3 regions of the Paludibacterium sp. B53371 genome follow, and region 3 is predicted to be linked to each of the others. Evidence: predicted binding sites of a transcription regulator. Region 3 holds the regulator's gene; each other region holds the start of a gene.

Evidence for each region. Region 3 encodes sigma-54, which starts transcription at its own class of promoters, with help from an activator protein. Its sites were predicted from a motif close to CTGGCACGCTTCATGCTT; they were not measured.
Region 1: the regulator sigma-54 is predicted to act here: its motif matches at 2,225-2,242, upstream of glnK (P-II family nitrogen regulator).
Region 2: the regulator sigma-54 is predicted to act here: its motif matches at 1,503-1,520, upstream of eat (ethanolamine permease).

The regions. Positions count from the first base shown of each region.
Region 1 covers NZ_CP069163.1:2,921,533-2,925,795, reverse strand. Annotated here, with positions in the region: gene JNO51_RS13930 (ClpXP protease specificity-enhancing factor) at 1-383, shown strand, start outside; gene JNO51_RS13925 (ammonium transporter) at 495-1,805, opposite strand; gene glnK (P-II family nitrogen regulator) at 1,829-2,167, opposite strand; gene JNO51_RS13915 (accessory factor UbiK family protein) at 2,525-2,785, shown strand; gene JNO51_RS13910 (YifB family Mg chelatase-like AAA ATPase) at 2,794-4,263, shown strand, end outside.
Region 2 covers NZ_CP069163.1:2,977,521-2,981,783, forward strand. Annotated here, with positions in the region: gene eat (ethanolamine permease) at 1-1,333, opposite strand, end outside; gene JNO51_RS14155 (helix-turn-helix domain-containing protein) at 1,554-2,471, shown strand; gene JNO51_RS14160 (hypothetical protein) at 2,503-3,438, opposite strand; gene ychF (redox-regulated ATPase YchF) at 3,675-4,263, opposite strand, start outside.
Region 3 covers NZ_CP069163.1:2,629,302-2,633,564, reverse strand. Annotated here, with positions in the region: gene rapZ (RNase adapter RapZ) at 1-26, opposite strand, end outside; gene hprK (HPr(Ser) kinase/phosphatase) at 7-963, opposite strand; gene ptsN (PTS IIA-like nitrogen regulatory protein PtsN) at 956-1,417, opposite strand; gene hpf (ribosome hibernation-promoting factor, HPF/YfiA family) at 1,518-1,832, opposite strand; gene JNO51_RS12570 (RNA polymerase factor sigma-54) at 1,902-3,329, opposite strand; gene lptB (LPS export ABC transporter ATP-binding protein) at 3,336-4,064, opposite strand; gene lptA (lipopolysaccharide transport periplasmic protein LptA) at 4,067-4,263, opposite strand, start outside.

The sequences.
Region 1 (4,263 bases), 290 kb from region 3:
ATACGCCGTATATCGTCGTATGGGTCAATGAGCGTACCGATGTGCCGCGCGAGTATGTGCAGAACAACGAGATTGTGCTGAACATCAGTGCCGATGCCACCAAGGAGCTGCGCATCGATAATGACCTGATCACCTTCTCGGCGCGTTTTGCCGGTGTGGCCCGTCAGGTCTTCGTGCCGATTGGCAACGTGATGTCGATCTTCGCCCGCGAAACCGGTGAGGGGATGGGGTTTGATGTCGAGCTGGCCAATACCGAGCACCTGCATGCCGTTGATCATGCACCGGCGGCGATTCCGGGCGAGAAGGGCAATCAGTCTGCTTCGCCTGCCGCCCCCGAGGGCGACAAGCCCAAGGGGCCGCCCAACCTGCGCATCGTCAAGTAAGCCGGATCGAATCATCACGGGCGCTGCGGCGCCCGTTTTTCTTTGTCCGCCCGGCAGACAAAAAAAGGGGGCGCCGAAGCGCCCCAAAGTCCCTTACCACGAATTCTGTGCTTATTCGATGCGTTCACCGTGCAGAACCACGTCCAGCCCTTCGCGTTCTTCTTCTTCGGCGACACGCAGACCGACAACCAGATCGATGACTTTCAGCAGGATGAAGGTCACGATCGCGCAGTACACCGCCGTGACGCCAACCCCCAGCGCCTGAGTGGCCAGACTGCCATCGGCGCCGCCGATATGCTTGACGGCGAAGACACCGGTCAGCAGGGCGCCGAGAATGCCGCCGACGCCGTGAACACCGAAGGCATCCAGCGAGTCGTCATAGCCCAGCATGTGCTTCAGGCCGGTGGCACCCCAGAAGCAGACCACCCCGGCAGCGATGCCGATGATCAGGGCACCCTGTACATCGACGAAACCGGAGGCCGGCGTGATGGCCACCAGGCCGGCGACGGCGCCGGAGGCGATGCCGAGCACGGACGGCTTTTTCTTGGTCAGCCATTCGGCAAACATCCAGGCCAGTGCCGCCGCGGCAGTGGCGATCTGGGTGGTGACCATGGCCATGGCGGCGCGCCCATCGGCGACGACCGCGGAGCCGGCGTTGAAGCCGAACCAGCCTACCCACAGCATCGAAGCGCCAATCAGCGTCAGGACCAGGTTATGCGGCGGCATGGCTTCCTTGCCGAAGCCGACACGCTTGCCCATCACCAGGGCACAGACCAGACCGGCGATACCGGCATTGATGTGCACCACTGTGCCGCCGGCAAAATCCAGGACCCCCTTGCCGGCCATCCATCCGCCCGGTGCCCACACCCAGTGGGCGACCGGCGCGTAGACCAGAATCGACCACAGGGTCATGAAGATCAGCATGGCGGAGAACTTCATCCGCTCGGCAAAGGCACCGGTGATCAGTGCCGGCGTGATGATGGCAAAGGTCATCTGGAACATCATGAAGACTGCTTCAGGAATGGTGCCGGCGCTCGGGTGGACGCTGATCTTCTTGACGTCACTGAGGTAGTCCATGCCCTGCAGGAAGGCGCGGCTGAGGTCGCCGATGTACGGCGAGCCGACCGTAAAGGCCAGGCTGTACCCGATGACCGTCCAGATGATCGTGACCAGTGCGGTAATGGCAAAGCTCTGCATCAGGGTCGCCAGGACGTTCTTCTTGCGTACCATGCCACCGTAGAACAGCGCCAGACCCGGGATGGTCATGAACAGAACCAGCGCGGTCGAGGTCATCATCCAGGCCGTGTCACCGGAGTTGATGACCTTGAAGTCTTGCAGTGCCGGACCTGCCGGCGCATCGGCCAAAGCCGGCAGGGCAAGAAACAGCCCGACCAGACCCAGCGCAGTGATGGTTTTCTTCATCTCTATTCCCCCCTGTCCAATGATCAAACTGCGTCCACGCCGGTTTCGCCCGTCCGGATACGGACAACCTGCAGCAGATCCACGACAAAAATCTTGCCGTCACCGATCTTGCCGGTACGCGCCGATTTCTCGATGGCTTCGACGACCTGATCAAGCAGGGCATCGTCGATGGCGATTTCCAGTTTGACCTTGGGCAGGAAGTCCACCACATACTCTGCGCCGCGATAGAGTTCGGTGTGTCCCTTCTGGCGCCCGAAGCCTTTGACTTCCGAGACGGTGATACCTTGTACGCCGATGGCCGAGAGGGCCTCGCGTACTTCGTCAAGCTTGAACGGCTTGATAATCGCTGTGACCAATTTCATGACCTCTCCTTTGCTGTCCCTGATCCTGCTGATGTTTTGTAGACTTCATATGCTGCATTGCAGAAAACATGCCAGCCTCACACTGTTGTGAGAAAAAAATTCCGCGAGCAGACTGAATGCCTTATCCAGCCAGCATTTCGGCCGCTTGAAAAAAGCAGGCTGTCTGTTCGTCCGCGTTGTTGTCTGAACGAGGGCAGGGCGGTGATGCGGGGGCGCAGGTCCGGCTCGTCTGTTCATGCACCATGCTGGTGCGTTGGCTGGCAAGTCTGGTGCATGCCACGGACACTGCGGGAGCTGGGGCTTTTTGCTACACTCAAGCCGGATTTCAATCAGACCGAATACGAACGGAGTATTGCCATGCTTAGTCAGAAACTGTTCGAGGAATTGAGCAGCAAAATCAGTGAGACCATCGCCGCTAGCCCGGTTCGGGATGTGGAGAAAAACCTCAAGGCCATGATGGCCGCGACTTTCAGCAAGCTGGATCTGGTTACCCGCGAGGAGTTCGAGGTGCAGCAGGAGGTACTGGTTCGCACCCGCGAGCAGCTGGCTCGGCTGGAGGAGCGTCTGGCGCGTCTGGAAGGGGCGTCGGATGAGGCTGCGGAACACGGCCACGCCTGATTGCGGCGATGAAGCTCGCCGTGGTGCATAGTCGGGCGCTGGATGGTGCGGATGCGCCCGACGTGGAAGTGGAAGTGCATCTTTCAGCGGGGTTGCCCGCTTTTCATATCGTTGGTTTGCCTGATACCGAGGTCAAGGAGAGTCGCGACAGGGTCCGCAGCGCGATTCAGACCTCCGGCTTTGAATTTCCCGCCAGCAAGATCATCGTCAGCCTGGCGCCGGCTGACCTGCCCAAGGCCTCCGGCCGTTTCGATCTGCCGATTGCGCTGGGCATCCTGGCCGCTTCCGGCCAACTGCTGGCAGCGCCACTTGCCCGGCATGAGTTCGCCGGCGAGCTGGGGCTGTCCGGGCAGTTGCGGCCGGTGCGCGGTGCGCTGGCGATGGCCTGTCATGCGGCCCGTGCTGAACGTTGCCTGGTGCTGCCCACGGCCAGTGCGGCCGAGGCGGCGCTGGTGCCCGGCGTGCAGGTTTTGCAGGCAGACAGCCTGCTGCAGGTCTGTGCGCATCTCAATGGTGTGCAGGCGCTGAGTATCGCCGAGGCGAAGTCTCCGCCGTGTGGTCGTTTGCTGCCGGATCTTGCCGAGGTGCGCGGGCAGGGCGTTGCCCGTCATGCTCTCGAACTGGCGGCGGCTGGGGGCCACAGCCTGCTGATGATCGGGGCGCCGGGCTGTGGCAAGAGCATGCTGGCGGCGCGTCTGCCCGGTATTCTGCCCGTGATGAGCGAAGCGGAGGCGCTGGAGTGTGCTGCGCTGCATTCCCTCAGCTCGCAGGGCTTCGATCCGGCGGACTGGCGCCAGCGTCCCTTTCGCGCCCCGCATCATGGCAGTTCGGTCGCGGCGCTGGTGGGGGGCGGCAGCGTGCCCAGACCGGGGGAAATCACGCTGGCGCATCATGGGGTGCTGTTCCTGGATGAAATGCCCGAGTTCGAACGACGGGCTCTGGAGGCGCTGCGCGAGCCCATGGAGACCGGGGTGGTCCATCTGGCGCGCGCCGCACGCCGTTTCTCCTTCCCGGCCCGTTTTCAGCTGGTGGCGGCCATGAATCCCTGCCCCTGTGGCTATGCCGGGGATGTCTCGGGAAGATGTCTGTGTTCGCCTGAGCAAATTTCGCGTTATCGCGGTAAAATCTCCGGCCCCCTGCTGGATCGTATCGACATGCAGGTGGAAATGGCGGGGCACACGCCTGCCGAGCTGTTGCAAAACGGCCCGGGAGAAGGGTCCGCCCTCGTGCTGCAGCGTGTGCAGATGGCGCGTGAGCGTCAACTGCATCGCCAGGGCAAGGTGAATGCTTTTTTGACGGCAGGTGAACTTGAGCGCTATTGCCGTGTCGAAACCGGTTTGCTTGAGTTTCTTGCTGAGTTGTTGGGGCGACTGCATCTGTCTGCACGCGCCTTGCATCGAACCTTGCGTCTGGCGCTGACCCTGGCCGATCTGGCCGGGTTGGCAAAGGTTGGTCGCGCGCAGGTGTTGCAGGCCGTG
Region 2 (4,263 bases), 350 kb from region 3:
GGTGCGAAGTCAGGCGATAGTAAACATAGCCGGCCAGCAACATCACGGCGAAAATCGCCGCCAGAAGCTGATTGTAGTACACCATGGCCAGCAGACAGCCGACGGACAGGCTGAGGGCAATCGCCGGTACCAGCGGATAGGCCGGTGCACGGAAGGGGCGCGGCAGCAGCGGTTCGCTGCGGCGCAGCTTGAACAGCGCCAGCATGGAGACGATGTACATCACGATGGCGCCAAAGACCGACAGCGTGACGATATTGGCCGTCAGCGGCTGCCCGGCAATCACAATCAGGTTGTCGCTGAAGATCGCGGCGATGCCGATCACGCCACCGGCCAGAATGGCGCGGTGCGGGGTCTTGAAACGTGGATGCACGGCGGCCAGCCAGGGCGGCAGGAAGCCGGCACGGGCCAGGGCAAAGATCTGGCGCGAGTACCCCATGATGATGCCGTGGAACGAGGCGATCAGGCCGAACAGCCCGAGCCAGACCAGCATGTGCAGCCAGCCGCTGTGGCTGCCGACGATGCGCTTCATGGCCTGAGGCAGCGGGTCGTTGATATTCGCCAGGGTGCGCCAGTCACCGACGCCGCCGGCAAACACCATGACGCCCAGCGCCAGCACCACCAGCGTCAGGATGCCGGCGATATAGGCCACCGGAATGGTGCGCTGCGGATCTTTGGCCTCCTCGGCGGCCATGGCAGCGCCCTCGATGGCCAGAAAGAACCAGATGGCAAACGGCACGGCAGCCAGCATGCCGGCCAGCGCGCCGGGATGAAACTGATCCTGTCCGGCCCAGCCCGCCTGGGTAAAGTGCGCCCAGGAAAAGCCGGGGGCCACCACGCCCATGAACACCAGCAGCTCGATAATCGCCAGCACGGTGACCAGCAGCTCGAAGGTCGCGGCAATGCTCACGCCAAGGATATTCAGTGTCATGAACACCCCGTAGCAGCCGACGGCCACCCACTTGGGGCTCAGCTCGGGGAACTGGACGTTCAGATAGGCGCCGATGGCCAGGGCAATGGCCGGCGGTGCGAAGACGAACTCGCACAAGGTCGCCAGGCCGGCGATGAAGCCCCCCAGGGGACCGAAGGCCCGCCGGGCATAGGCGAAGGGACCACCGGCATGCGGAATCGAGGTCGTCAGCTCAGTAAAGCTGAAAATGAATGCGGTATACATGATGGCCACCACCAGTGCCGCCACCATGAATCCCATCGTACCGGCGCTGGCCCAGCCATAGCTCCAGCCGAAGTACTCACCGGAAATCACCAGCCCGACGGCAATGCCCCAAAGCTGCCAGGGGCCGAGGCGCTGCGCCAGTCCTCCTTGTGCTGAACTCATCTGCTTGCTCCCATACAGGTTAATGACGCAATGAGCATAGGCATGGCCGGACGGGCAACGTTATCAGAAATCGGAAAATATGCTGCACCGCAAAAAGGCAGCATGCACCGAAATCGGTCACGGTCCGCGGAGACCCCCCGCTCTGAGCGGTCTCTCCGGGCATGGCTGCAGGCATGATGCTTGCAAGGCAGAAGCCAAACCGTGTCATTTGGGGTGAGACATGAATCGCTTTCAACAGCGTCGGCTCGATGACGTGGATGAGCAGGCCAACAGTATCAGCGCCTGGCAACAGGCCTACCTGCAACTGAGTGATGGCCCCTTCCACGGTCAGCTGGACGAAATCTGCAGCGGACAGGTGCAGTTATTTCATGAATACACCAGCCTGGCCACCTGGCAACAGTGTCAGCCCTGGCGAACGGCCATCTGGTTCGGCCTGCCCTCGGACCCCGAGGTAGTGGGACTGCACTATGCCGGGCGCCCCATGAGCGGGCAGCCTTTACTGATCTGCCCGGCAGGGCAGGATTTCGATTTGCGCACACCGGGCGACTTCGGCATTTTCGGGCTGGTGGTCGATCAGGCATGGCTGGGCGAGGTCGCGGCACGTCACGGCCTGCCCTGTCAGCTGCCGGCCGCGCCGGCAGCCCTGCCCTTGTCCGGGCAGGCCTACTGGCATCTCGGTCATCATCTGCGCCTGCTACTGGCACAGCCACCCGACCGGCAGCACGCGCCACTGGAAATCCAGACCGAGCCCCTGCTGGTGAGCCTGTTGCGTCTGCTGGCCAGTACCAGGCTGCCCAGCCTGCCGGCGCCCACCCGCCACTGGGCCGTCATGGAGCGGGCGCGCGCGCTGATTGCCGATGAGCAGCACGGCGTCCATGACGTACAGACACTGGCGCGGCGTCTTTACCTGACACGACGCACGCTGCAGAACCTGACACAGGAAACGCTGGGCATCACGCCGCTGGCACTGATTCATGCCATCCGGCTGCAGGCGTTGCGCCGCGATCTGCGCGATCCGGCACAGGCTGCCATCCCGCTGGCGGAGCTGGCCTCCCGGCACGATTTCTGGCATGCCGGACAACTGGCTCAGAGCTATCGGCGCCACTTTGGCGAAGGGCTGCGTCCTGGCAGGCGTTGACAGGCGCGCTGCCTCAACCGCTGTCCTGTGCTCACCCCGCTGGCCTAACGTTCAGTTGCAGCGCGCCCCGTAGCGTCAGGGCCTGCTCCAGGGCGGGGCTCAACGCCGCACGCTGAAACTGCAGTTCCGGCTGAATCAGCGCCGAGCTGGTCCACATCGATTGCACCGTGAGTTCTGCCTTTCCCCGGCCATCGTGCTTCAATTGCGCCAGCAGTCGGGAAAAGCCATCCACGGCACTTCGTTCATGTGCACCACCCTCCGACCGCAGATAGTCATCCAGCTCGCGAGTCCATTGCATGCACAGCCCCAGGTCCGCCGTGTCGTCCAGTTTGCCCAGCACCTTGCCGATCACCTGTTGCAACAGATCCTTCATGAAATGCGACTGTTCCAGCAACGTGGCTTTTGCCAGCAATGCCGGATTTGGGTCAGATGCGGGTCCGGACGACGGTGCAGCCACTGCTGGGCTGGCGAATGCACGGAACACTTCTGCGGTACGATCTAACGAAGTGCGAAACACGCCCTCTCCCGTGGCAGAACGCATGACTTTGTCCGGGAAGGCATCGAACATCCGGGCACAGGCGAGACGCATGTCCGTGTTAAGCGCACACGCGTCCCACAGACGGGAAAACCGCACCGTGACCGGCGACATGGCCATGGCCATGGCCATGGCCAGCATCGCATTAAATATCTGCTTGCTGGCCTCCGTCGGCGTCACGCTCCCGGATGGTCCATCAATACAAATCGCGCCCGGTCTGGCGCGCGGGGCAAGCCTCGATCCAACCGGCCTCCTCTCCACGCCCGTGGACAAGTCCGCCGACTGGCGAATGCCCTCAGGGCGAGCCCGCCGGACCGGGTTCGAACGCAGGCAGACCGTCTCATCGGGCAGCGATGTCTCGCGCACAAAATCGCCGGCGGCCGCAACGGGGCGCATGGTCAGGGTATGAGAGCGATAGCGGGCGATAGCCACGTCCGGCGCAACGGCAGCGGATTGAGGGAGACCGGCAGTACTCAAAGTGGTAGAGACTGAAAGCATTTTTTCGCCTTTATCTGATTGAAAATCAGAGTGTCCACACGGCGAGCAGCAGAGGCTTTGGAATTATGGCCAGGATTTTGGCATCTGCACGATGACGTGCGGCCATGAAAGCACAGGGCCGCGGCCACACACAGCAAGGTGCGACCGCGGCCCCGGAGGACGGCGAGGGGTCAGACGTTGAACAGGAAGTGCATTACATCGCCGTCCTTGACGATGTATTCCTTGCCTTCGACGCGCATCTTGCCGGCTTCCTTGGCCTTGGCTTCACCGCCCAGTGCCACGAAGTCCTCGAAGCTGATCACCTGGGCGCGGATGAAGCCGCGCTCGAAGTCGGTGTGGATCACCCCGGCTGCCTGCGGGGCGGTGGCGCCCACGGCCACGGTCCAGGCGCGCACTTCCTTCACCCCGGCGGTGAAGTAGGTCTGCAGGCCCAGCAGCTTGTAGCCAGCACGGATCAGTCGATTCAGACCCGGCTCTTCCAGGCCCATGTCGGCGAGGAATTCGGTCTTGTCGGCATCATCCAGATCGGCAATTTCCGATTCGATGGCGGCACACAGCGCCACGACCGGAGCGCCTTCGGCATCAGCCAGCTTTTGCAATGCATCCAGGTGCGGGTTGTTGTGGAAGCCGTCTTCCGCCACGTTGGCCACATACATGGCCGGCTTGATGGTCAGCAGGCAGTAGGGCTTGAGCAGCTCGATTTCTTCCACATCCAGGCCCATGCTGCGTGCCGGCTTGCCCTGATCAAGGTGGCTGCGC
Region 3 (4,263 bases):
TGCCCGCTAATCAATATCAGTTGCATGTTCCTGATCCTTCAGGAAATTGGTGTGACGTTCGATGAATTCGCGCGTGCTGTCGATGCCGCGCAGTTGCAGGATGTAGTTGCGGACGGCGGCTTCGACCAGAACGGCGAGGTTGCGGCCGGCCGCCACCGGCAGGACGACCTTGCGCACCGTGACGCCGAGAATGTCCTGTGTTTCCGACTGGATGTTCAGCCGGTCGAGGGCCTGCATGGCCTGATCGTTGGCCTTGACCAGGTGGATGATCAGTTTCAGTACTTTCTTCGGTCGTACGGCGGTTTCGCCGAAGATGGTGCGGATGTTCAGAATGCCCAGCCCGCGTACCTCCAGGAAGTCGCGCAGCAGAGGCGGGCAGCGTCCTTCCAGGGTTTCCGGCCCGATCCGGTAGAGTTCGACGGCATCGTCGGCCACCAGGCCGTGGCCGCGCGAGATCAGGTCCAGGGCCAGTTCGCTCTTGCCCATGGCCGAGTCGCCCATGATCAGTACGCCGATTTCCAGGACGTCGAGGAAGACGCCATGCAGTACGGTGGAGACGGCCAGCGCGCGAGCCAGATAGATGCGCAGCACATCCATCAGGTAAGGGCTTTCCAGCGGGGTGGACATCAGCGGCACGCTGTGGGAGTGGCAGTAGTCGCGCAGCAGTTTCGGTACCGGCTGGCCATTGGCCACCATGACCACTGACATGCTCTTGTGGAACAGTTGGTCGAGGGCGGTTTTGGCCGCCGACTGTTCCAGCCGGTTCAGGTAATCGACCTCGGCGAGGCCCAGTACCTGGACACGGTTGGGGTGGATGAAATTCAGGTGGCCGACCAGCGCCAGCGTAGGGCGCTGTTCGTCGATGCCGATAATGTTGTCGGCGCCCGCCGTCCCGACAACCCAGCTGAGATTAAGCTTTTGCTGGTTTTCCTGGTAAAGCTTGCGCACGGTTATGCTAGGCATGGGTCGACCACTCGGAAAGAATCTGGTAGAGCTCGTCCACGCTTTGGGCGGTGAGCATTTTTTCGCGCAACGGGCGGCTGGAGAAGAGTTGCGCCAGCTCGGACAGGACCTGCAGGTGCAGGTCGGTGGCCTGTTCCGGTACCAGCAGGACGAACAGGCTTTGTACCGGTTTGCCGTCCGGGGCATCGAAAGGAATCGGCGCTTTCAGGCGGATGAAGATGGCCGCGGCTTCCTTGAGTCCCTGGGCTCGGCCGTGGGGAATGGCAACCCCCTGACCCAGGCCGGTGGAGCCGAGTTTTTCTCGGGCAAACAGACAATCGAACACCTCGCTGCGGGCGATGCCGCAGGTATTTTCCATCAGCAGACCGACCTGCTCGAAAACCCTTTTCTTGCTGCTGACGTCGAGGTCGAGCAGGATGTGCTCGCGGGAAAGAATCTTACCGATCTGTTTCATAGCGTTTGGCGGCATCGGAGGCCGGGCGGACCGGCTTCGTCAAAAAGTCTGGCAAACAAAAACGGGAACCCGAAGGTTCCCGGCAGTACTGAATGTCACTTTACAGCGAAGCTTCCGGGTGGGCGCCGCGGTGCTCGGTCTGCTTTTCCTTGAACTTCAGCACCTGACGGTCCAGCTTGTCCATCAGCAGGTCGATGGCGGCGTACATGTCGGCCTCGGTGGCTTCGACATGGATGTCCTTGCCGGACAGGTGAACGTTGACCTCGGCTTTCTGGACCAGTTTGTCCACGGACAGGGTAACGGAGACATCGATCAGGTCGTCGACATGGCGGCTGATGCGCTCGAGCTTCTCATCAATATAGTCGCGCAACGACGGGGTGATCTCGAGGTGAAGACCAGTCACTTTGATGTTCATAACCCTTACTCCTTACTTTGTTGCCATGATGACTGCACGGTCGGGTCGGCCGTACAGCCGGATGTTGGATTACAGAGCCTTTCTTTGATTGACCGGCGCTATCTGCATGGCTTCACGATACTTGGCAACGGTACGTCTTGCAACCTGAATTCCCTGGCTGGATAGCTGTTCGGCAATGGCGCTGTCTGACAGTGGCCTGGATGGGTTCTCCTGTTCGATCAGCCTGCGGATATGTGCCTTGATGGCGGTGGCGGAGCATTCTTCGCCACTGTCGGTTTCCAGGGCACTGCCGAAGAAATATTTCAGCTCGAAAAGTCCCCGGGGACAGAGCAGATATTTCTGGGTGGTGACTCTGGAGACGGTGGATTCGTGCAGCCCGAGCTCATCGGCGATATTGCGCAGGATCATCGGCCGCATGGCCACTTCGCCTTGTTCAAAGAACGCTTGCTGCTTGTCGACTATAGCTTCCGACACTTTCAGGATAGTGTCAAATCGCTGTTGAATGTTCTTGACCAGCCACCGTGCCTCTTGCAGACGACTGCCGAGATCGCCGGATTGCTGGCGGTTTTCCGACAGCATGCGGGCGTAGATCTGGTTGACGCGCAATTGCGGGACGGCGCTGCTGTTGAGCTCGGCCACCCAGCGGCCTTTACGCTTTCTGACGGTGACGTCCGGGGTGACGTAATGGGTGTCGCGCGCGTCGAAGCCGCTGGCCGGACGCGGGTTGAGGCGGGCGATCAGGGTCTGGGCTTCGCGCAGGGCATCGTCGCTGGTGCCCAGCAGCTTGCGCAGGCGGGTGTAGTCACGGGCGCCGAGCAGGGCCAGGTGCTGCGCGATGATGTCGCCGGCCAGGGATTTGCCGGGGGTGCTGGCCGGTAATCTGGCCAGTTGCAGTTGCAGGGATTCGGGCAGTGAGCGGGCGCCGACGCCGGGGGGGTCGAACTGCTGCAGCATGCGCAGGCCGACGGCCAGTTCATCTTCGTCCAGGGCCAGCTCTTCGGGCAGACTGGCCACCAGTTCGGCCAGTGGCGTGGTCAGGTAGCCATCGTCATCCAGTTCTTCAATCAGCAGTTGCACGACGGCGTGGTCGCGCTGCGGCAGGTCGATTTCTCCCAGCTGCGACAGCAACAGCTCGCGCAGGGTCTGATGACAGGGCACGTTGTAAAAGGGGTCGAATTCGTCGTCGTAGCTGCCACCACTGCCGGTCCCGCTGCCGCTGCCCCAGTCCTGCAGCGCTTCCATGCCCGGTTCGCTCGCCGTGTCCTGCTCCTGCTGCTTCGGGACCTCTTCGCTGTGGCTGCTTTCCATCGGGCGCTCCGGCAGGCCGGGTTCGCCGGGGGTGTCTTCATCGCGCTCGAGCAGCGGGTTTTCCAGCAGATAGCGTTCGACTTCGGCTTGCAGTTCGACCGTCGACAGTTGCAGCAGCTTGATCGACTGCTGCAATTGCGGCGTCAGGGTCAACTGCTGGGAGACTTTGAGCTGGAGGCTTTGCTTCATGATGGTTTACAGATGGAAATGCTCGCCCAGGTAGACTTTGCGTACCCGCTCGTCGTTGACCAGTGTTTCCGGCTCGCCGGCAGCCAGCACGGCACCGTCGCTGATGATGTAGGCGCGGTCGCAGATCCGCAGTGTTTCTCGCACGTTGTGGTCGGTGATCAGTACGCCGATACCGCGTTCCTTGAGGAAGGAAATGATCTTCTGGATGTCGATGACGGCAATCGGATCGACCCCGGCAAAGGGTTCATCCAGCAGGATGAAGCGTGGCCGCGTGGCCAGCACGCGGGCAATTTCCACCCGGCGCCGCTCGCCGCCGGACAGCGACAGGGCATTGCTGTTGCGCAGATGGGCGATGTTCAGGTCATCCAGCAGCAGGTCGAGCTCTTTTTCCAGTTCGTCTTTCTTGAAGCCGGTGATCTCCAGAATGGCGCGGATGTTTTCGTCGACCGTCATCTTGCGGAAGATCGAGGCTTCCTGCGGCAGATAGCCCAGCCCGAGCCGCGCCCGACGGTGGATCGGCATGTGGGTGATGGACTGCTCGTTGATGGTGATTTCACCGTCATCGGCACCGACCAGACCGACGATCATGTAAAAGCTGGTGGTCTTGCCGGCACCATTCGGCCCCAGCAAACCCACGACTTCGCCACTCTTGATCTGCAGCGAGACATCCTTGACTACCGTGCGGTTCTTGTAGCGCTTTTTCAGGCGCTGCACTGTCAATACGCTATCGGTCATGATCACTTTCCGGCGCCGCTGCTGGCGTCTTTCTTTTGTGGCTGGATGATGGCGGTGACCCGGCCCTTGTTGGCGGTATTGCCGCTGCCGCCCTGGCTCTGATAGACCTGGGTTTCGGTGTTGTAGACGATGACGTCGCCGATCAGCAGGTCATCCCCCTTCTTGACGCGGGCATTGGTGGTCAGGATGGCGGTATGGG